Regions from separate parts of the Pseudomonas sp. F-14 TE3482 genome, predicted to be linked through region 3. Evidence: predicted binding sites of a transcription regulator. Region 3 holds the regulator's gene; each other region holds the start of a gene.

Region 1 (7,702 bases), 5.5 Mb from region 3:
TCATGGTCGGCCAGACGTAGCAAACGTGTGGAGGACAAGTCACTGGCCCCCGCCGTGTTGGTCGACTCATACAACACTTCATGCTGATCATCGGTGGACAAGTCGAGGATACGCACCGAGAGAGAGTCATGATTCTCTTCCGGCAGCCCGTCCGCCAACAACTGACGCATGCTGATCACCGCCATGACATAACCGGCGGGCGCAGCATTGGGGAGGTTCTGATGGATGACCGGAGCCACTAGCAACACGCCCCGCGAATAGGCGGGCTCGATGCCTACCAGATGCAACGGTTGCGACACGGCCATACGGCCATTGCGATCGGCGCGTTCCAGGGTCGAACGGCGCAGGGGCTGGGCCAGCAAGTCGTAACCCAGCGGCGTAGGCAGTCGGCTCTGGGTTTGGGTGTAGAGCACCGGTACATACTCGTCCCGCTCTACGGCAGGTTGCAACTGGCCGTCGGCGGCAAGTTCGCGAAAGGTGAAGCCGCTCAAGCCTTCTTCTCGCACCTCGCGTTCAAGCAGAGGACGTTCGGCGCGGGAAACCCGGGGGGCCCAGGAGTAAGCCTGGGTGCGACGCAAAAGAGGTTTGGCGTAACCGTCGAATTCCTCGCGGGACACCGATTCGGAATTGACGAAGAACCGACGCAGGCCGTCAAGGCGCTGCTCCTGATCTTCGAAACGTTCTTCGATACGGCTGTAACGTTCACTGGCGAGCAGCTGGAAACGTTGCCGCAATTGCTGATGAAACTGATTGAACGTCGCCCAGGCCAGCAATCCCGTGAGAACCCCGCCGACAAGCAATGCCAACAGTGCGACCAGCCAGGCCGAAACATCTTCGCGGATAAAACCCAGGATCTTGGGGCGCACGGCGTGCAGCGACATAGATACAACTCAAAACGCCAGGTGCCGGAAAAGCCCATTGGCCATGCGTTGAGTTATAGCTATTAGCCACTAATTTGACCAGCACTGAAAGAACCCAAGAGCCTTTAAAAATCAAGGCTCTGGATCCAATCAGGCTCAAGTGTCAGCGAGCAGTGATCTTCCACGCACGGTGGATCTTGCCATTACGGGCGAAATCCGGATCGATGGTCTGGGCGGTGATTTCTTCAACGGCATAACGCTCGGTGAGGTTTTCCTCGAGCTGGAACTTGCGGAAGTTGTTGGAGAAGTACAACACCCCGCCCGGCGCCAGACGTGCCATCGCCAAGTCGATCAACTGCACCTGATCACGCTGCACGTCGAAGATCCCTTCCATGCGCTTGGAGTTGGAGAAGGTCGGCGGGTCGATGAAGATCAGGTCGTACTCGTCACGGCAGGCATCGAGCCAGGCCATCACATCGCCCTGTTCCAGACGGTTCTTGTCGGAAAAACCGTTCAGCGACAGGTTGCGACGCGCCCAATCCAGATAGGTTTTCGACAGGTCGACGCTGGTGGTGCTGCGCGCACCGCCCTTGGCTGCATGAACGCTGGCGGTCGCGGTGTAGCAATACAGGTTGAGGAAGCGCTTGCCGGCCGCCTCTTTCTGGATTCGCATGCGCATCGGCCGGTGGTCGAGGAACAGCCCGGTGTCGAGGTAGTCGGTGAGGTTCACCAGCAGCTTCACGCCGCCTTCGTTGACCTCATTGAACTTGCCCTGTGCGCTCTGGCGTTCGTACTGCTTGGTGCCGCTCTGACGCTCGCGACGTTTGACCACCACGCGGTTCTTGTCGATGTTCAGCGCCTGCGGGATCGCCGCCAGGGCATCGAACATCCGTGCCGAGGCTTTTTCCGGATCGATGGATTTCGGTGCAGCGTATTCCTGAACGTGGACCCAGTCGTGATACAGGTCGATGGCCATGGAATATTCCGGCATGTCGGCATCGTAGACGCGGTAGCAGTCGATACCTTCACGCTTGACCCACTTACCGAGGGCCTTGAGGTTTTTTTGCAGACGGTTGGCAAACATTTGCCCGCCTTCGCTCAAGCGCGGTTGCTCGATCACCACCGGGGCCGGCTTGATCGGGTTGCCGTTCTTGTTGTACTTCTCGTACTTGCCCGGCGCTTCGATGTTCGATGGAGCGTCGGATTCGGCCTGTTCGCGCTCGATCTGGCGCTGTTCCGGAGTGCGACGCTCGCCAGTGACGAACTGGTCCGGCGTGACCTTGATCAGCAGCAATTTGCACGGCAGGGCGCCGTTCCAGAACGAATACTGTTTGTGGCTGCGGATGCCCATGCGCTTGCCCAGGTCCGGGGCGCCGGTGAACACCGCCGCTTCCCAGTTCAAGCAGGCCTGACGCAGACGTTCGCCGAGGTTCTGGTAGAGGTAGAGCAGGCTCGCCTCATCGCCCAGACGCTCGCCGTACGGAGGGTTGCAGATCACCAGGCCTTTCTGGTTCTGGTCCGGGCGCGGCTCGAACGTCGCGACTTCGCCCTGGTAGATTTTGATCCACTCACTCAGGCCGGCACGTTCGACGTTATTGCGGCCCGGTTGAATCAGGCGTGGGTCAGCTTCGTAACCGCGAATCCACAGCGGTGGCTTGGCCAGACCGGCTGCGGCGCGTTCGGTGGCTTCTTCGTGGAGCTTTTTCCACAGCGCCGGCACGTGACCGAGCCAGGCGGTGAAACCCCACTGCTCACGACGCAGGTTCGGCGCCATGTCGGCGGCGATCATCGCGGCTTCGACCAGGAACGTACCGACACCGCACATCGGGTCAGCCAGTGCGCCACCATCGGCGGCAATCCGTGGCCAGCCGGAACGGATCAGAATCGCCGCCGCGAGGTTTTCCTTCAGCGGCGCAGCGCCCTGCTGCAAGCGGTAACCACGCTGGTGCAAGCTATGGCCGGAAAGGTCGAGAGACAAAATCGCTTCGCCACGGTCCAGGCGCAAGTGAATGCGCAGGTCCGGGTTGAGCTTGTCGATGGACGGACGATCGCCTTGGGGAGTGCGCAGTTTATCGACGATCGCATCCTTGACCTTCAAAGCGCCGAAGTGCGTGTTATCGATGCCCGAACCGTGACCGCTGAATTCGACGGCCAGGGTGCCATCGTTGAGCATGTGGTCTTGCCACTCGATATCCAGCACACCGTGGTAGAGGTCTTCGGCGTCCTTCATTGGGAAGCGCTTGAGCACCAGCAGCACACGGTTCGCCAGACGCGACCACAGGCACAGGCGATAGGCGGTTTCCATGGTGGCCATGCCGCGCACAGCCGAGGTGTGCTCACGTGCTTCCTCAAGGCCAAGCCCGACGGCTTCCTCGATGAGCAGGCCTTCAAGGCCTTTGGGGCAAGTGAGGAAGAGTTCGAAACGATCGGACATGGTAATTCCAGAGCCTTTAGCTAAGTGAACCGGCAACGCATTGCCGATCCGGTTTTCAATCAGGCGCTTTTCTAACAGAGCGCCCGCGTGGCACGAAGGTGTGCCGTCCCCACCCTGACTGCTCGGGTTAAAAGAGCTTAGATGCCAGGGCAGATAAAAAAGTTGATGCAACAAAATGTCATAAGTCGACCCTTCGTCGAATAGTCCCCAAGTGAACGGGTGTCATTCTCGTTAAAGGCCTCAACCCTCTCATCCCGCGCAGGGCCGATCATACCGGGGTTTGGCCAATAAACACGGGACAAATATCGTGTTACTTATGGCCATAGCATCTTTATGGTTACGTTCTTATGACAAAACGATCATTCCCTCGATGTGACGCATTGGTTAGAACTCAACTCAGGTTGACGTCGCAACGGCGTCAACACCTTGGCTCGCGACGCCGGCAGCGAGCCGCCAACGGCAGGAATTTTCTGCCTGACCTCGATTGAGGTCGACGCGATAAATACAGTCAACAAGTGAGGGAAACACCCTATGAGAAGACTTAAGCGTGATCCGTTGGAAAGAGCATTTTTGCGCGGATATCAATATGGCGTTGGTGGTAAATCCCGTGAGCTTTGCCCTTTTACTCTACCGTCGGTACGCCAAGCCTGGATCAATGGCTGGCGAGAAGGACGCGGCGACAACTGGGACGGTATGACCGGCACTGCGGGAATCCACAGACTCAACGAACTTCACGCCGTCGGCTAATACAGGGCACACACTCCGACACGACAATCTGATTACGTAATGACTTAACCACGCACGTCCCATCCGGACGGCGGGCTTCGGCCCAGGGGCTCCTTCGAGGAGCCCTTTTTTATGCCTGTAAATATTGCGTTGGTGATGTCGCTTTTGTGGCGAGGGAGCTTGCTCCCTCGCCACAGTTAATCCTCATCGCCGCATATGAATCTTCAGCGCAGCGCAGCGATGGCATCCACCGATTCACGAATCAGCGCCGGGCCTTTATAGATAAAGCCAGAGTAAATCTGCACCAAACTCGCACCCGCGGCAATTTTCTCAGCCGCGTGCTTGCCTTCAGTGATGCCGCCCACGGCAATGATCGGCAAACGACCGGCCAGTTCCGCCGCCAGCACCTTCACCGTGTGAGTGCTCTTGTCGCGAACCGGTGCGCCGGATAACCCGCCCGCCTCGTCACCATGTTCCATACCTTCGACACCGACGCGGCTCAGGGTGGTGTTGGTGGCAATCACCGCGTCCATCCCGGTTTCGATCAACGCTTGAGCGACTTGAACGGTTTCTTCATCAGTCATGTCCGGCGCGATCTTGATCGCCAACGGAACATGCTTGCCGTGACGCAGGGCCAGTTCCGCCCGGCGGGTAGCCAGGTCGGCGAGCAATTGCTTGAGCGAATCACCGAATTGCAGGCTGCGCAGGCCCGGGGTGTTCGGTGAACTGACGTTGACTGTCACGTAGCTGGCGTGGGCATAAACCTTGTCCAGGCAGATCAGGTAGTCATCGACCGCACGTTCAACCGGCGTATCGAAATTTTTGCCGATGTTGATGCCCAGCACGCCCTTGTACTTGGCCGCCGCCACACGAGCGAGCAAGTGATCGACGCCGAGGTTGTTGAAGCCCATGCGGTTGATGATCGCCTCGGCGTCCGGCAAGCGGAAAATCCGTGGTTTCGGGTTACCCGGTTGCGGTCGCGGAGTGATGGTACCGATTTCAACGAAACCGAAACCCAATTGGGCAAAACCATCGATCGCCGCGCCGTTCTTGTCCAGACCGGCCGCCAAACCCACCGGGTTCGGGAACTCCAGGCCCATGACCGTCACCGGCAGTTTCGCCGGTGCCTTGCACAGCAAGCCGTTAAGGCCCAAACGCCCGCCCGCGCCGATCAGGTCCAGGGACAGATCGTGGGAGGTTTCCGGGGAAAGTTTGAACAGCAGCTGACGGGCCAGGGTGTACATGGGCAGGCTTGACTCGGTTGGCGATGAGAGGCGGCGATTATAGCCGCGCATCGGGTCCACAGGCGAGGCGCGCAACAAAATCAGCCAGCGATGGCATATGCCTTGCACCAATCACAGGCATCAGCACTCATGCCAACGGCGGGATGGGTGGAAGGACAATGGCGTCGTCACCCGGCTTTGCCCACGCAAAGGCCTTGGGACGACGCTTTTTTTTGGAAGGTGCGAAATCGATGAACGAACCATCAGCCGGCCCACTGGCCTGGGTCAACGGCAGCGATGCCCCGGAAAAGACTGAAATAAACCTCGGCTTCATGGCCCTGAGCGACTGCGCCTCAGTGGTGGTCGCCGCCACTCAGGGCTTCGCCCAACCCTACGGTCTGACCCTGAACCTCAAGCGCCAGTCGTCCTGGGCCAACCTGCGGGACAAACTGGTCAGCGGCGAACTCGACGCCGCCCACAGCCTCTACGGCCTGATTTACGCCGTGCACCTGGGCATCGGCGGCGTAGCCTCCACCGACATGGCCGTGCTCATGGGCCTGAACCAGAACGGTCAGAGCATCAACCTCTCCCACGGCTTGCAGGCCCTGGATGTGACCAGTCCTGAAGCACTGGACCGGCACGTGCACCAAAGTCGCCCAAAACTGACCTTCGCCCAGACATTTCCTACGGGCACCCATGCCATGTGGCTGTATTACTGGCTCGCGAGTCAGGGCATTCATCCGTTGCAGGATGTCGACAGCGTGGTGGTGCCGCCGCCGCAAATGGTCGCGCACCTACAAGCCGGGCGCATCGACGGTTTCTGCGTCGGCGAGCCGTGGGCGGCCAGTGCGGTGCAGCAGAATCTCGGGTTTACCATGGCCACCACCCAGACAATCTGGCCCGATCACCCGGAAAAAGTCCTCGGCTGCACCCGCACCTTTGTCGAGCAATACCCCAACACCGCACGGGCATTGGTGATGGCGATCCTCGAAGCCAGCCGATTCATCGAAGCCAGCCACGAAAATCGCCGCAGCACCGCGCAACTGTTGAGTGCGCCTGAGTATCTGGATGCACCGCTCGACTGCATCGAACCACGGTTGCTCGGTGACTACGCCGACGGCCTGGGTAATCGCTGGCAAGACCCGCACGCCATGCGTTTTCACGGTGGTGGCGAGGTCAATTTTCCGTATTTGTCCGACGGTATGTGGTTCATGACCCAGTTCCGTCGCTGGGGCTTGTTGCGTGACGACCCGGATTACCTCGGCGTGGCCCGTCAGGTCCAGCAACTAGACTTATACCGTGAGGCCGCCACCGCTGTCGGTGTGTCCGCCCGGAGCCAGGAAATGCGCAACAGTCAATTGATCGACGGCAAAATCTGGGACGGCTCAGACCCGGCCGGCTATGCCCGCAGCTTCACGCTGCACGCCATGAGCGACAGCGCTCCCCTTCTCGCCAGCCGCTGACAGGAGCCTACGAATATGTTGCGTATCCTGCTGATCAATGACACTGCGAAAAAAGTCGGGCGCCTGAAGGCGGCTCTGACCGAAGCCGGGTTCGAGGTCATCGACGAGTCCGGCCTGACCATTGACCTGCCCGCGCGCGTCGAAACGGTGCGTCCGGACGTGATTTTGATCGATACCGAGTCACCAAGCCGCGATGTGATGGAGCAAGTGGTGCTGGTGACCCGTGACCAACCACGGCCGATTGTGATGTTCACCGACGAGCACGACCCCGACGTGATGCGCCGGGCGATCAAGTCCGGCGTCAGTGCCTACATCGTCGAAGGCATTCACGCACAACGCTTGCAGCCGATTCTCGACGTGGCCATGGCGCGCTTTGAAAGCGACCAGGCCCTGCGGGCGCAACTGCACGCCCGCGACCAGCAACTGGCCGAGCGCAAGCGCATCGAGCTGGCCAAGGGGCTGCTGATGAAGATGAAGGACTGCAACGAAGAAGAGGCCTACACCCTGATGCGCCGCCAGGCCATGAGCCGCCAGCAGAAGCTGATACAGGTGGCGGAGCAGATCATTGCCATGAGTGAACTGCTTGGCTGAAGCCTTGTGGTGCATTGGAGGACGCCATCGCGGGCAAGCCCGCTCCCACATGGATCTTCGGTGTCCACAAAACCTGTGGGAGCGGGCTTGCCCGCGATGGCCATAACGCGATCTCACGTGTTGGCACAGATCTCGCTAGGTAATCCCTGCAAGGTAACCAACGGCGGTTGCCCCACCTACGACGAAGACGTCGCTCACCTCATTCGCCCCCTGGCGGATCGGGTAGCGGCGTTTTTCCGTTTTGGCCCCAGAGACCGGGGCTGGTGGTGCGGCCGTTGCGGCGCCCCACCTGCAAGCTCATGACTCCTTCTTGATACGCCTGACAGCTGAGGTGCGCGATGAATTCAAGCTTCTGGAAATCCGGCCATACCCCGACACTGTTCGCAGCCTTCCTCTATTTCGATC
Region 2 (7,702 bases), 2.0 Mb from region 3:
CAGAACACCGTCCAAAGCGCCATATAGCCGGCCACCGCGCCCCAGAGCGCGTCATGCAGTGAGACGAAGAGCCCGAAACTGTTGACGATCAACCCCAGCCATATCAACGGCAGCACCAGCACGTCCGGCAACAGCTGGTGTTCGGCGTCGATCAGGCTCATTGCCAACAGGCCCCAGCTTAGGACCAGCACCATGCAGGCCTGCCAACCGAAGCCGAAGTGCCAGGCGACGAACGCCGACAGCACGCCGCAAGCCAGTTCGGTCAGCGGGTAACGTTTGCTGATCGGCGTCGCGCAGTTCGAGCATCGCCCGCGTAAAAACAGATAACTGAGCAGGGGAATGTTTTCCCACGCTCGAATCCGATGGCCACAGTCGGGGCACTCGGAGTGAGGCAGTATCAGGTTGTAAGCCGGGCCGGGGGCTTCGGGTGGCAAATCCAGGACGTCATGGGCTTGCAAGCGCCATTCACGCTCAAGCATTTTCGGCAGGCGCCAGACCACCACGTTGAGAAAACTGCCGATCAGCAAACCGATCACCCATGCGGTGATCACGAAGGCCAGCGAGTTGTGACTCAGAAATTCGTTCAAGGACATATCAGATCGCTGAGCCAAGTTGGAAGATGGGCAGGTACATTGCAACCACCAGTCCGCCGACGATAACCCCCAGCACCACCATGATGAAAGGCTCCATCAGACTGGTCAGGTTATCGACCATGTTATCCACCTCGTCCTCATAGAAGCTCGCGACCTTGTCGAGCATGTCATCCAGTGCGCCAGACTCTTCGCCAATGGCCGTCATCTGGATCGCCATGTTCGGAAATATACCGGAGGTGCGCATCGCAAAATTCAGCTGCATGCCGGTGGAAACATCCTGCCTGATGCGTAATACCGCTCGCTTGAACACGATGTTGCCGGTTGCGCCTGCCACTGAATCCAGAGCTTCGACCAGTGGCACGCCGGCGGCGAACGTCGTCGACAAGGTACGGGCGTAACGGGCCACGGCGGACTTGTACATGAGCGCGCCAACCAACGGCAGTTTCAGCAGCCAGGTGTCCATCCGGTCCCGAAAGCCCGGGGACTTTTTAAAGGCATGGCGGACGCCGAAAACCAGCGCACCCAACAGGCCGAGCACCATCCACCACCAGGCCTGCAGGAACTCCGACAAGCCGATGACCATCACGGTGAACGCTGGCAGTTCGGCGCCGAACCCCGAGAACACTGACTCGAACTGCGGCACAACCTTGACCAGCAGAATCCCGGTCACAATGATCGCGACGAACACCACCGCCAGCGGGTAGGTCATGGCTTTCTTGATCTTGGCCTTGAGGCTTTCACTCTTTTCCTTGTAGGTCGCCACCCGTTCCAGCAGGGTATCCAGAGCACCGGCCTGCTCGCCGGCATCCACCAGATTGCAGTACAGCTCATCGAAATACTGGGGCTTTTTGCGCAAGGCCGCGGCGAAGCTGTTACCGGCCGCGACTTCCTGTTTTACCTCGTCCACCAGTTTGCGCATGTTCGGGTTATCGAAGCCCTCGCCGATAATGTCGAACGATTGCAGCAACGGTACGCCGGCTTTCATCATGGTCGCCATCTGCCGGGTAAACAGGGCAATGTCCAGGGCCTTGATGCGTTTGCCGGCACTGAAAATGGACGCGGTTTTTTTCCGCACCTTGCCCGGGTTGATGCCTTGCTTGCGTAACTGGGCCTTGATCAGCGCGGGATTCTGGCCGGTCAATTCGCCGGTCATTTTTGTGCCTTTTTTGTCTGTGCCTTCCCAGGCATATACGCTGATTTTCGCTGCTTTGACCGCCATGTTCAGTCCTTGGTGACCCGATTGATTTCTTCAAGGCTGGTGATGCCTTGCATGGCCTTGAGCAGGCCCGAAGTACGCAGGTCGTTGAAGCCGTCCTTACGCATCTGGATGTCGATTTCCAGTGAATTGCCTTCGGCCATGATCAGCCGTTGCAGGTCTGGGGTGTTCTTTACCACTTCATAAATCCCTACTCGCCCTTTGTAACCGTTGTTGCACTGATCGCAACCAACCGGTTCATAGATCGTGAACGAGCCGATGCGTTCCTCGGGAAAGCCTTCCTTGAGCAACGCCTCGCGGGGAATCTCGATGGGTTTTTTGCAATGACTGCACAATTTGCGCGCCAGGCGCTGGGCGATGATCAGGCTGACCGAGGTCGCGATGTTGAACCCCTGAATCCCCATGTTGTGCAAGCGGGTCAGGGTTTGCGCGGCGCTGTTGGTGTGCAGGGTGGAAAGCACCATGTGCCCGGTCTGGGCGGCCTTGATGGCGATTTCGGCGGTTTCGAGGTCGCGGATTTCACCGACCATGATCACGTCCGGGTCCTGACGCAGAAACGAGCGCAGCGCTTGGGCGAAATCCAGTCCCTGCCTGGGATTGACGTTGACCTGGTTGATGCCTTCGATGTTGATTTCTACCGGGTCTTCGGCAGTGGAAATATTGATGTCGACGGTGTTGAGGATGTTCAGCCCGGTATAGAGCGACACGGTCTTGCCCGAACCGGTGGGGCCGGTCACCAGGATCATTCCCTGTGGCTGTTTGAGCGCGGCCATGTACAGGTCTTTCTGGTCGGGCTCGTAGCCGAGGGCATCGATGCCCATTTGGGCACTGGACGGGTCGAGGATCCGGATTACCACTTTCTCGCCCCACAAGGTCGGCAGAGTGTTGACCCGGAAATCGATGGACTTGCTTTTGGACAGGCGCATCTTGATTCGCCCGTCCTGGGGTTTGCGCCGCTCGGAGATATCGAGACTGGCCATGACCTTCAGCCGCGAGGCAATGCGGTTGGCCAGTTGTGTCGGCGGCCTGGCGACCTCCCGCAGCATGCCATCGGTGCGCATGCGTACGCGGTAGATTTTTTCATAGGGCTCGAAATGCAGGTCGGAAGAACCGCTCTTGATCGCGTCGAGCAACATCTTGTGGACGAAGCGCACCACCGGCGCATCATCGGCATCTTGCCCTACGATAGAGTCCTGTTTCTGGTCATCGACCGACTCGATGTCCAGCCCGTCGAGGTCGACATCGGCCATGTCTTCCAGGCCGGTGGAGTGGTTGTCGAAGAATTTTTCGATAGCGTCGCTGAGCTTGTCTTCCTCCACCAGAATGGCTTCGGTGCTCAGCCCGGTGCTGAACTGGATGTCGTTGATGGCTTGATGATTGGTCGGGTCGGAAATCCCCACGAACAGCTTGTTACCACGCCGCCAGAGGGGCAGGGCGTGGTGCTGGCGGATCAGCTTCTCACTGACCAGCCCTCGGGGTTGGGTGTCCTTGTCCAGGCAGTTGAGGTCCAGCAGGGCCATGCCGAAATGCTCCGAAGCGACCTCGGCGACCTGCCAGCTTTTCAGCAGTTTGTTTTGCACCAGATAGCTGACCAGCGAAATTCGATTGCGTTGGGCTTGTTGATACGCCTGTTGCGCACTTTGGTCAGTGATCAGCTCGGCCAGTACCAATTGCTTGGCCAGACCGCTAAGGGCGATGTCATTCATTGGAATACCGGACGCAGACAGTGAATGACTTATAGCCTAGTCAAGCAGTGGAACCAAACCAGCCGGGGTGAGGTGACAAAAAGTGTCAGATAGTGCGGATCCTTGGAGTAGGAAAGGTCTTTGCCGCGATCTCGCGCCCAGCAGGCAGAGGCGCGCGCGACTTGGCATGACCTGTGCTGTGCCTTGTTCAGATCATGAGATTTCGACTCATGCATGGAGCCTGTCTATGAAAAATCAAAAAGGTTTTACTCTGATCGAGCTGCTGATCGTGGTGGCGATCATCGGGATTCTGGCGACGTTTGCGTTGCCGCAGTATTCGAAGTACCAGGCGCGGGCGAAGGTAACTGCTGCTCTTGCAGAAATATCGGCACTGAAGGTGCCTTTCGAAGACATTATCAACCAAGGTACTAATCCGACCCTCGCTCTGATCGGCGGTACGGCGACCACAGGTAATTGCACAATTACAGCATCGGGTACCGCCGCTGACGGCGCAGGTACTATCGGCTGCACGATCCTCAACGCTCCTGGGCCGGTGCTCAGCAAAACCATCACGCTTACACGCACCCTTACCGGTGGCTGGACATGCGCCACCACAGCTGAACAGGAATATGCGCCTAAAGGCTGCACCGGTGCTGCCGCTGCTGGCTGATCCATTGTCATCCTGCCAATGCCCCGCGTTTCACGACGCGGGGCATTTTTTTTGCTCGTCATTTGTGGGCCAATTCAATAATCAAGAAAATCCCCGACAATTCATGGCCTTAGGCCTGCGTTAAAACCCGCAAGTTGCATGTAGATAATTTCGCAGTCATGCAATTTGCATGATTCCGGAAATTGCCATTATGGTTAACCTATTGATTTAAAAGGTTTTATTTTTTGTGTCGCTGTTGGCACAGCGTTCGCACTATCTCCTGTAACCCTGCTGACAAGACACGCAGCAGACTTTCCAGAAATACAGGAGTTACTCGTATGAAGAAGTTCGCTATCGCTGCCGCTACTGCTACCGCGTTGACCCTGACCATGGCCAACGCTGCATTTGCACAGACCACCCAAGCGACTCAGGCACCCATGATGCTGGCCGCCGGTGAAGTCACTGAAGCGAAAGAGGATGTTTCCGATACCTGGATCACAACCAAAGTCAAAGCAGACCTGGTCACCGAAAAAGGCATCCCAGGCACCGACATCAAAGTCGAAACCAACAAAGGCGTTGTTTCCCTGTCTTCGATGACCGTTCTGACAGACGCTCAGAAAACCACCGCCGTGGCTATCGCCAAGAAAATCAAAGGCGTCAAAGCGGTGTCCGCTGACGGCCTGAAATCCGAGTAAGACAAGGCTTCTCGCCTGGACCGGGAGAAGGAGCGGTAGACGGGCCGAGTCATACGTCTGCCGCAACTTGAGAGTTCATGCGAAGGCCACAAGGATGTGGCCATTACAGGCCCTGGCATTCGTGTCGGGGCCTGTTCTATTGCGGGCTACGCAAAACAACTGTGGGAGCGGGCTTGCTCGCGAATGCGGTGTGCCGGTCAACATTGATGCCGACTGACACACCGCATTCGCGAGCAAGCCCGCTCCCACATTGGTTTGTGGTGGATTTAATTCCCACGCTTGCTGGTGATTCGAACCAACCGGTTGCCTTCAAAGCGCAGGTACTGGTACATCCCGCTGTTGGGCCCGTAGGTCCATTCCTCGACCTGAAACTCTTCCCGCCGATTGGCGCTGCGCTTGTAGCCCAGCAAGTCGCGGGCAACGGGCTCTCCGCATTTTTGTAGCACTTCGCTGGACCTGTCCCCGACGCTGATCAATTGACTGCCACAACGCAAGGTCTCGGCCGCCGCTGTCTGGCCGGCAACCAGCAACAGAGCCAGGCTCAGAAGCCAATGTGCGCCCATCATTCGGCATCCAGATGCATGGGCGTGATAACGCGGCCATCGCTCTCTGCCTCGCCAAGGCTGGCGTCGATGAAGTACACGCGGTCATCGGCCAATTGCCCCTTGTCCACCAGATAATCCTTGATGCTGCTGGCCCGTTCTTGCCCCAGTTGACGCAACAGCACCTCGCTGGAACTCCAGAACGCGATCACGCCTTCCCGCATTTTTTTGCTGCGTTCTTCCTTGCCCAGATCCTTCCAATCGGCGGGCGGCTGGGTCTTGAGGCGTGTGCGGTAGATCCCTTCAAGCAGCGGGCCTTTCTCGTTGTCCGGTACGTCCAGCAACGAGGCTTGGGCCGGTACTTTGTCACCGCGACGCTGGAGCATTTTGTAGTAGTTGTACTGGTATTCCCGCTCCAGGCGTTGCTCGGCAATCAGCGGGCCATCGCTGCTCTTGGCGGCGGTGCCTTCGATTTCCAGGCGCAGGGCCGGACGCTCCTTGAGCGCTTGGGACAGTTTGACCAGCGCCGCTTCGGCATCTTTGCTCAGGTCACTTGAGCCCGGTGCGAACGCCACGCTGCCCAAGTCTTCCGAACCACCGCCGCTGACCAGGCCGCCAATCATTTTGAATGGCGCTGCGGCCGCTTTCACGATCAGGTTGCGCAGGGTCTGCCAGATAATCGGCATGACACTGAACTGCGGGTTATTCAGGTCGCCGCTCACTGGCAGTTCGATGGAAATCTTGCCGTCGACATCCTTGAGCAAGGCAATCGCCAGCTTCAGCGGCAGGCTCACGGCATCTGGACTGTCGACCTTTTCACCCAGTTGCAACTGCTCGACCACCACTTTGTTTTCAGCCAGGAGCTGGCCGTTGGTGATCTTGTAGTGCAGGTCGAGATTGAGCCGGCCTTTGCGGATACGGTAACCGGCGAACTTGCCGGAGTAGGGCGTCAGGGTGGTCAGTTCCACCCGTTTGAAACTGGTGGCGATGTCCAGGCTGGCCATCGGGTCGAACGGATTGACCGAGCCCTTGATGGTCACCGGTGCATAGCGGTCGACCTTGCCTTTGATGTCGACGCTGGCCGGTTTTGCCTGGCGGCTGTCGATGGTGCCGATCTTCCCGTTGAGCTGTTGAACGGCGGTGGCGAAGTTCGGAGTCAGGCTGAAGTCGGCGAAGTTTGCCGAACCGTCATTGATGGCAATGCCGCCAATGTGGATACCCAACGGTTTTTCTTTTCCGGCTGCCGGTTTGGCCGCAGTGGTGGTTGTGGCGCCGGAGTCGGCCGGTTGCGGGATCAACAGGTCATCGACGTTGGTGGTGCGATCATCGTTGATCATGAAGCGTGCATAAGGCTGGAACAGGTTGACCTTGTCGATCGACAGGCTGTCGCCATGTTGATAATTCAGGCCTTCGAGCACCAACTGTTGCCACTTGAGGAAGTCGCGGGTTTTCAGAGTGTCGAGGGTATGCAGCTGATCGACCTGGGCTTTGCCTGTGACGCTGAACGCCAGCGGTTCGGTGCTTTTCAGGTCGACCGCCAGATCACTGCCCAGCATGCCGCTGCGCAGTTCGAGACGAATGAACGGGTTGATGTAGGACTGTGCGACGCGCAGGTCGATGTCCTTCGTCTGCACGTTCAGTTTGGCGCTGATCGGGGCCAGATTGACCACGCCGTCCGCTGTGATCTTGCCTTGCTTGCCCACGCCGGTGTCGAGCTTGAGGTTGAAAGGTGAGCCATTGAGGCTGTCGAAATTTTGCAGGTCCAGGTTCAGCGGACCCACCTCCAGCGCGACCTCCGGTTGTGCCTTGCGGTCGGCCAGATGTACCTGATAGTCACGTAGCTGCACGTCTTTGAGCAGCACCTGCCAAGGCTTGCTCGGCGCGGTCGGTTCAGGCTTCGGCGAATCGGCTGCTGCCGGCGTGCTGGCTGGCTCGGCATTGGCTTTGTTGGCCGCTTTGGATGGCTGACTGGCGAACAGTTTTTGCCAGTCCAGTTGCCCGTCGGCTTCGAGGGCGGCCCAGGTTTCCAGTTTTTTGCTGCGGATCTTGCCGACCACCACTTGCTGTTTGGCCAGGTCTACGGTGGTTTCGCTGATGTCCAGTCGCTCGAGCTTCGCCAGCGGTCGACCGACCGGAGTCTTGATAGCGAAAGGCGCGACGCTGACGGCAACGTTGCTCAGCAGCAGTTCGGTTTCTTTGGCCAGGTTGAGTTTGTAATCGGTGCTGAGGCTGACCACGCCGTCTTCGAGTGCAAGTGGCACAGCATCACGCACATAGGGCCAGAAGGATTTCATCTTGCCGTCGGTGATTTTCAGCTTACCT
Region 3 (7,702 bases):
GCGTACTTGAAAGAAAGCAGGATACACCTGCTATCGAACGTAAGAGGACAGTATGAGGCTCGTTAAAACTCTCCCTATTTTGCTCAGTCTGGGCGCAGCACTGGGAAGCGTGAGCGCCTGGGCTCTGCCGAACGATCAAGAGCAGCCTATCCGCATTCAGGCCGACGATGCCCAACTGGACGACAAGAACGGCGTTGCCACCTATAAGGGCGATGTGATCATCACCCAGGGCTCGATGAAGGTCACCGGCAATACCGTAACTATCACCCGCACCCCGACCGGCGACATCGACGTGGTGACTTCGGTGGGCAACCTTGCCTACTTCGAGCAACTGCAAACGGCGGGCGATACCAAGCCGGTCCAGGGCTACGGCGTAACTATCCAGTACCACGCCTCGCAAAACCGCGTCGTGCTGATCGATCGCGCCAAAGTCATCGATAAGGACAACAACGTCACCCAAGGCGAGAAAATCGTCTACGACACGGTCAAAAAGCTTGCGAGCGCCGGTCGCGCCACGGGTAACAAGGTCACCGAGGCACGCCCTCGCATCGACATGGTGATCCAGCCGAAGAAGAAAACCGACGAGCAAAAGGCCCAGTAATGGCAACTCTGAAAGCTCAGCATCTGGCCAAGAGCTACAAGAGCCGTCAGGTCGTGCGCGACGTCAGCCTGTCCATCGACAGCGGTCAGATCGTCGGCCTGCTTGGCCCTAACGGCGCCGGTAAAACCACCTGTTTCTATATGATTGTCGGTCTGGTACAGGCCGATCAAGGCCGCGTACTGATCGACGACCTGGACGTCAGCCACCAGCCGATGCACGGTCGCGCGAAGGCCGGCATCGGCTATCTTCCGCAAGAAGCGTCGATCTTCCGCAAACTGTCGGTGGCCGACAACATCATGGCCATCCTCGAGACCCGCAAGGAACTCGATAAGGCCGGTCGTCGCCAAGAGCTGGAAAGCCTGCTGCAGGAATTTCACATCCATCACATCCGTGACAATCTCGGCATGAGCCTGTCCGGTGGTGAACGCCGCCGTGTGGAAATCGCCCGGGCACTGGCTACCAACCCGAAATTCATCCTCCTCGACGAACCCTTCGCCGGTGTGGACCCGATTTCGGTGGGCGACATCAAGCAGATCATCCATCACCTCAAGGCTAAAGGCATTGGCGTGCTGATCACGGACCACAACGTTCGTGAGACCCTGGATATCTGCGAAACCGCCTACATCGTCAACGACGGCCAACTGATTGCTGAAGGTGACTCCGCCACCATCCTCGCCAATGAACTGGTCAAGGAAGTGTATCTGGGCCACGAGTTCCGCCTGTAAGCACCTGAGGTGCCCGGGTCGCCGAGGGAGCGCTCGCTTCAATAAAAAATCAATAACTTTTTATTGTTACAGCGCTCTAGGCAAACACTTCAGTTTCGGGCATATAATTTGCTTATGTTTGGCGCTTCGGCGCCCTGTAGTGGATGGCGCATGTGCGCCGGCGAATAAGGTGTTAAGCCCCTGCCATGAAACCATCGCTAGTCTTGAGAATGGGCCAGCAGCTGACGATGACACCGCAGCTGCAACAGGCCATCCGCCTGCTCCAATTGTCGACCCTGGACCTGCAACAGGAAATCCAGGAGGCTCTGGAGTCCAATCCGATGCTCGAACGCCAGGAAGAAGGCGACGACTTCGATAACGCCGACCCCTTGGCCGATAGCGCCGAACAGAAACCCAACGCCGACATTCAGGAACCCTCCTACCAGGAAACCGCCCCGACGGTGGACAACCTTGAGGAAGGCGACTGGAACGAGCGCATCCCCAACGAATTGCCCGTCGACACAGCCTGGGAGGATGTCTACCAGACCAGCGCCAGCAGCCTGCCGAGCAACGATGACGACGAGTGGGACTTCACCACCCGCACATCGGTCGGTGAAAGCCTGCAAAGCCATTTGCTCTGGCAACTGAACCTGGCACCGATGTCCGACACCGATCGCCTGATCGCCGTGACCCTGATCGACTGCATCAACAATCAGGGCTACCTGGACGAAACCCTCGAGGAAATCCTCGAAGCGTTCGACCCGGAACTGGACATCGAACTGGACGAAATCGAAGCCGTCCTGCACCGCATCCAGCAATTCGAACCCGCTGGCATCGGCGCCCGCAACCTCGGTGAATGCCTGCTGCTGCAACTGCGCCAGTTGTCCGCCAAGACCCCTTGGCTGGCCGAAGCCAAGCGCCTGGTCACCGATTACATCGACCTGCTCGGCAGCCGCGACTACAGCCAGCTGATGCGCCGCATGAAGCTCAAGGAAGATGAGCTGCGCCAGGTCATCGAATTGGTCCAGAGCCTCAACCCACGCCCCGGTTCACAAATCGAGTCCACCGAAGCCGAATACGTCGTTCCCGACGTGATCGTGCGCAAGGACAACGAGCGCTGGCTGGTGGAGCTGAACCAGGAATCGGTGCCACGCCTGCGGGTCAACGCCCAATATGCCGGTTTCGTGCGCCGTGCCGATACCAGCGCTGACAACACCTTCATGCGTAATCAGCTGCAGGAGGCTCGCTGGTTCATCAAGAGCCTGCAAAGCCGCAATGAAACCCTGATGAAAGTCGCCACCCAGATCGTCGAGCATCAACGCGGCTTTCTCGAATACGGTGACGAAGCCATGAAGCCGTTGGTGCTGCATGACATTGCCGAAGCAGTCGGCATGCATGAATCGACAATTTCACGGGTGACCACGCAAAAATTCATGCATACCCCGCGGGGCATCTATGAACTGAAATACTTTTTTTCCAGCCACGTCAGTACCTCTGAAGGCGGTGAATGCTCGTCCACGGCGATCCGCGCGATCATCAAAAAACTGGTTGCTGCGGAAAATCAGAAAAAGCCGTTGAGTGACAGCAAGATCGCTGGTTTACTGGAGGCACAAGGCATTCAGGTAGCCCGTCGCACCGTCGCCAAGTACCGCGAATCCCTGGGGATCGCGCCTTCCAGCGAACGGAAGCGGTTGATGTAGCCGCCGGGCTGGCCACAGCGTTCCAGTGGCAGGCATTTCTGCCTGCCGCTTTATGCACTGGCAACGAAGGAGAAGCTGTATGCAAGTCAACATCAGTGGACACCAACTGGAAGTGACCGAACCCCTGCGCACCTACATCGGCGAAAAACTCGACCGATTAGAGAGGCATTTCGACAAGATCACCAATGTGCAAGTCACGATGAACGTCGAAAAACTGCTGCAGAAGATCGAAGCCACGCTGCATATTCCCGGCGGAGAAGTGGTCGCCAATGCCGAGCATACGGACATGTATGCCGCCATCGACCTGCTGACCGACAAGCTGGATCGCCAACTTAAAAAGCATAAGGAAAAGACCCAGAGCCTCCTCCAGGGCGCGACCGGTCGTTAACACCCCCAATCCATGATCCGACTAGAAACCATCCTGACCCCCGGCCGTTCCCAAGTGAACGCGCCGGGTGGCAGTAAAAAGAAAGCCCTCGAGCAAATTGCCAACCTCATCCATCGCGAAGTGCCGGATCTGGAAATGCAGGACGTCTTCGAGGCCTTGATTGCCCGTGAGAAACTCGGTTCTACCGGTTTCGGCAACGGCATCGCCATCCCCCACTGCCGGCTCAAAGGCTGCACCTCGCCAATCAGCGCGCTGCTGCACCTGGAAGCCCCTATCGATTTCGATGCCATCGACGGTGCCCCGGTTGACCTGCTGTTTGTGCTGCTGGTCCCGGAAGCCGCCACCGATGCACACCTGGAATTGCTGCGCCAGATTGCCAGCATGCTGGATCGCAAGGAAGTGCGTGAAAAATTGCGCAGCGCCCCGAGCAACGAAGCCTTGTATCAGGTTGTCCTGGACGAGCAGAACGGTCACTAATCATGCGCCTGATCATCGTCAGTGGCCGCTCCGGCTCAGGTAAAAGTACCGCCCTCGATGTGCTCGAGGACAACGGCTACTACTGCATCGACAACCTGCCTGCCGGCTTGCTGCCGGAACTGGCCGAACGCGCGCTGATTCACACCGAACTGGCACAACCGCTGGTGGCCGTGTCCATCGATGCACGCAACTTGCCAAGCCACCTGTCACGGTTCCCCGAATTGCTGGAAGAGGTCCGCAGCCGACATATCCAGTGCGATGTGCTGTACCTGGACGCAGACGAAGAAACCTTGCTCAAACGCTTTTCGGAAACTCGCCGTCGTCACCCGCTGAGCAGCGCCAATCGTTCGCTGGCGGAGGCGATCCAGGATGAAACCAATCTGCTGGGGCCTATTGCCGATCTGGCCGACCTCAAGGTCAATACCACCAATCTGAACCTGTATCAGCTACGCGATACCATCAAGCTGCGCCTGCTGAATCAACCGGAACCGGGCACTGCGTTCCTGGTGGAATCTTTCGGGTTCAAGCGTGGCATGCCGGTGGACGCCGATCTGGTGTTCGACGTGCGCTGCCTGCCTAACCCTTACTGGAAGCCGGAGCTACGGGCACAGTCCGGGCTTGATCAACCGGTGGCCGAGTACCTGGCGGCACAGCCGGACGTCGAAGAGATGTTCCAGGACATTTCCTCGTACTTGCTCAAGTGGCTACCCCGCTTTGCCGCCAGCAACCGCGCCTATGTCACCATTGCCATTGGCTGCACTGGCGGGCATCACCGCTCTGTCTACCTGACCGAACGTCTGGGTCAGGTCCTGCAAAAAACCCTGAAGAACGTCCAGGTCCGCCACCGCGACCTCAGCTAAAGGATTCACATCGCGATGCCTGCTCTGGAAATCGAAATCATCAACAAGCTGGGCCTGCATGCCCGCGCGTCTGCAAAATTCGTTGGGGTCGCCGGTCAGTTCAAGGATTGCACGATCAGGGTAGGACGCACGCCAGAATCCGTGGTCGATGGCAAAAGCATCATGGCCATGATGATGCTGGCCGCTGGCAAGGGCACCAAAATCCACCTGATTACCGAAGGCGAACAGGAGCAGGAAGCGCTGGATGCACTGGTGAAGCTGATCAACAACTACTTCGACGAAGGCGAATAAACATCAAAAGATCGCAGCCTTTGGCAGCTCCTACATGGGATTGCGGACACCCGAAGGCTGCGATCTTTTGTTAAGCCAACGCCGTATCCATCACCATCATCAGACAAAACCCGATCAGCAGCCCAAGGCTGGCCAGTTTGTCGTGACCATGGCGGCGCGATTCGGGGATGACTTCGTGAGTCACCACCAGCAACATCGCACCGGCCGCCAGTGCCAGCCCCAAAGGCAACAGCAGTTCGGCCAGGCTCACCAGCCAGGCGCATAACAATGCAAAGACCGGCTCGACCAACCCTGATGCAGCACCGATCAGGAACGCCTTGACCCGCGACATCCCTGCCCCGGCCAACACCAACGCAATGACCAGTCCTTCCGGCACATCCTGCAATGCGATGCCCATGGCCAGGCTGTCGGCGTCAGGCATGCCTCCACCGGCCGAGACGCCGACAGCCATGCCTTCGGGGATGTTGTGGGCGATGATGGCAAACACAAACAACCAGATCCGCGGTGGAATCACCGATCGCTTCAGTGTCCCCACGAGCATTTCGGGCGTAGCGCCAGACACCCTGCGATCCACCAGAAACAACCCGAATGCGCCCAGCAGGATGCCGAAGCTGATCAGGCCGCTGGCCGCCCAAGGCGTCAGCCCGAGGTTTTCTGCCGCGGCAATGCCCGGCACGATCAGCGAAAACGCCGTCGCGGCGAGCATCACCCCGGCTCCGAAACCGAGCAATATGTCGCTGACTGCCTGAGGCATCTGCCGAATCACCAGCACCGGCACCGCGCCCAAAGCGGTACCCAAAGCGCAAATCGCCCCGCCTTGCAGGGCACGCTGCAGTTTCGGTTCGAGGTCCAGCCAGCTCAGCCCTTGGGCAGCCAATAATGTCATGCCCGCCAGCAGTAACAGCGATCCCAGTGCGTAACGAAACATTCGTCCACTTCCGATCGCCAGTGTTTCAATGCCCATAGTCAGCCCTGGATTGTTTTATAGAGACTTAGGGGCGTTCTCAACTCGTTCCCCCTCCGCGTTGTCGCCTTAAAGCGGGCCAGGCAAGGCGCAGGCCGCTGAGAATGGTTGTTCCCTTTCCAAGGCCTGCAAGGCAGCCTGGCCCGCTTTAAGGCACAACCCGAAGGGCCGGGCCTGCTGTTGTGCAGGGCTGCGTTGCTCGAAGCTTATTTGGAATGACCAAACCACGCTTCTCGCGCCTTGCCCTGCACAACAGCAGACCCGGCGCGGAGGGGAGACTAGTTGAGAACGCCCCCTAAACCAGCGCAGCCTGATAACGCGCGGCGACTTCGGGCCAATTGATCACGTTGTAGAACGCATTGATGTATTCCGGGCGGCGGTTCTGATAGCGCAGGTAGTAAGCGTGCTCCCAGACATCCAGGCCGAGGATCGGCGTATTGCCATTCATCAACGGGCTGTCCTGGTTGCCGCTGCTTTCAACGATCAAGGTCTTTTGCGGCGTCACACTCAACCAGGCCCAACCGCTGCCAAAACGGGTCAGCGCAGCTTTGGTGAAGGCCTCCTTGAAGCTGTCGAGACCACCCAGCTGTTCGTCGATCGCCTTGGCCAGCGCGCCTTCAGGTTGGCCTCCGCCGTTGGGTGCCATCACTTCCCAGAACAACGAATGGTTGGCATGCCCACCGCCCTGATTGATCACTGCCGCACGGAGCTTTTCCGGCAATTGCTGGACAGCCGCCACCAGTTTTTCCACCGGCCATTCAGCAAACTCAGTGCCTTCGACTGCGGCGTTGAGGTTGTTGATGTAGGTCTGGTGGTGTTTGGTGTAGTGGATTTCCATGGTTTGCGCATCGATGTGCGGTTCCAGGGCGTCATAGGCGTACGGCAAGGCAGGCAAGGTAAAAGCCATTTCAATGAACTCCATGTTGTAAGGGCGCAGGCTGATGGGCGGGCGGCGTCTCGCGGTGTAGCAAACGCTGGGTGCGCGGATACTCGCCGTGTTCGCTGATGAAATTCAGCAGCTCGACATAGGTTTTGCTGCTCTGGCGGAGCGCGGCTTCACGCAAGGCTGGCGCCAGTCGCGGGTCCTGCATGGTCTGCAACAGTCGTTGATGGATCGCGCACAGGTACTCGGCGCTCTCCTCCGGCTGGTTCAGACGCAGGTGCAGGTCCGCCAGGTTATGGTGGGAAATCACGCAAGCCGCCACCGCTTCGTCGGCATCGGCCCAGCGCTCGAACAACACCTGGGCCAAGGCCAATGCCTGCAAATAAGCCTCGCGGGCATCGACCAGCTCGCCCAGCATGAAACAGCGATTTGCTCTTTCGATCGTGCGTTTCCAGTGCTCCATGGTGAGCCTCCAAAGCGGTAGCGGTGATTACACGCCCCCTGCGGTGAGCTTCTCTGGGTTGAGCAATTTTTCCAGTTGGCTGCGCGTCAGGTCGGTGTGCTCCAGGGCGACATCGATCACCGGCCGGCCCTGCTGATAAGCCTTCTTGGCAATCTCGGCGGCTTTTTGGTAACCAATGATCGGGTTGAGTGCAGTGACCAGAATCGGATTGCGCGACAGCGCTTCCTTGAGCCGGGCCTCGTTGACCTTGAAGCTGGCGATAGCCTTGTCACCCAGCAGACGGCTGGCGTTGGCCAGCAATTGGATACTGCTCAGCAGGTTATGGGCGATGATCGGCAACATGACGTTCAACTCGAAATTGCCCGACTGAC

The links. The regulator sigma-54, encoded in region 3, starts transcription at its own class of promoters, with help from an activator protein. The targets are predictions, from matches to a motif close to ANTGGCATNNANNTTGCTNT.
Region 1: a site for sigma-54 is predicted at 5,354-5,373, ahead of AB7M26_RS25620 (CmpA/NrtA family ABC transporter substrate-binding protein). Genes of this name have one in related genera too.
Region 2: a site for sigma-54 is predicted at 3,676-3,695, ahead of AB7M26_RS09890 (pilin). Genes of this name have one in related genera too.

Annotation. Positions count from the first base shown of each region.
Region 1 covers NZ_JBRJII010000001.1:5,675,894-5,683,595, forward strand. Annotated here, with positions in the region: gene AB7M26_RS25600 (sensor domain-containing diguanylate cyclase) at 1-881, opposite strand, end outside; gene rlmKL (bifunctional 23S rRNA (guanine(2069)-N(7))-methyltransferase RlmK/23S rRNA (guanine(2445)-N(2))-methyltransferase RlmL) at 1,024-3,294, opposite strand; gene rmf (ribosome modulation factor) at 3,826-4,041, shown strand; gene AB7M26_RS25615 (quinone-dependent dihydroorotate dehydrogenase) at 4,245-5,264, opposite strand; gene AB7M26_RS25620 (CmpA/NrtA family ABC transporter substrate-binding protein) at 5,495-6,706, shown strand; gene AB7M26_RS25625 (ANTAR domain-containing response regulator) at 6,722-7,297, shown strand; gene AB7M26_RS25630 (nitrate/nitrite transporter) at 7,636-7,702, shown strand, end outside.
Region 2 covers NZ_JBRJII010000001.1:2,183,201-2,190,902, forward strand. Annotated here, with positions in the region: gene AB7M26_RS09875 (prepilin peptidase) at 1-593, opposite strand, end outside; gene AB7M26_RS09880 (type II secretion system F family protein) at 595-1,812, opposite strand; gene pilB (type IV-A pilus assembly ATPase PilB) at 1,815-3,515, opposite strand; gene AB7M26_RS09890 (pilin) at 3,742-4,164, shown strand; gene AB7M26_RS09895 (BON domain-containing protein) at 4,482-4,838, shown strand; gene AB7M26_RS09900 (DUF2845 domain-containing protein) at 5,105-5,401, opposite strand; gene AB7M26_RS09905 (DUF748 domain-containing protein) at 5,401-7,702, opposite strand, start outside.
Region 3 covers NZ_JBRJII010000001.1:219,575-227,276, forward strand. Annotated here, with positions in the region: gene lptC (LPS export ABC transporter periplasmic protein LptC) at 1-66, shown strand, start outside; gene lptA (lipopolysaccharide transport periplasmic protein LptA) at 53-601, shown strand; gene lptB (LPS export ABC transporter ATP-binding protein) at 601-1,326, shown strand; gene AB7M26_RS01030 (RNA polymerase factor sigma-54) at 1,512-3,005, shown strand; gene hpf (ribosome hibernation-promoting factor, HPF/YfiA family) at 3,085-3,393, shown strand; gene ptsN (PTS IIA-like nitrogen regulatory protein PtsN) at 3,406-3,870, shown strand; gene rapZ (RNase adapter RapZ) at 3,873-4,730, shown strand; gene AB7M26_RS01050 (HPr family phosphocarrier protein) at 4,746-5,021, shown strand; gene AB7M26_RS01055 (ZIP family metal transporter) at 5,092-5,985, opposite strand; gene AB7M26_RS01060 (superoxide dismutase) at 6,281-6,892, opposite strand; gene AB7M26_RS01065 (hypothetical protein) at 6,894-7,331, opposite strand; gene AB7M26_RS01070 (class II fumarate hydratase) at 7,359-7,702, opposite strand, start outside.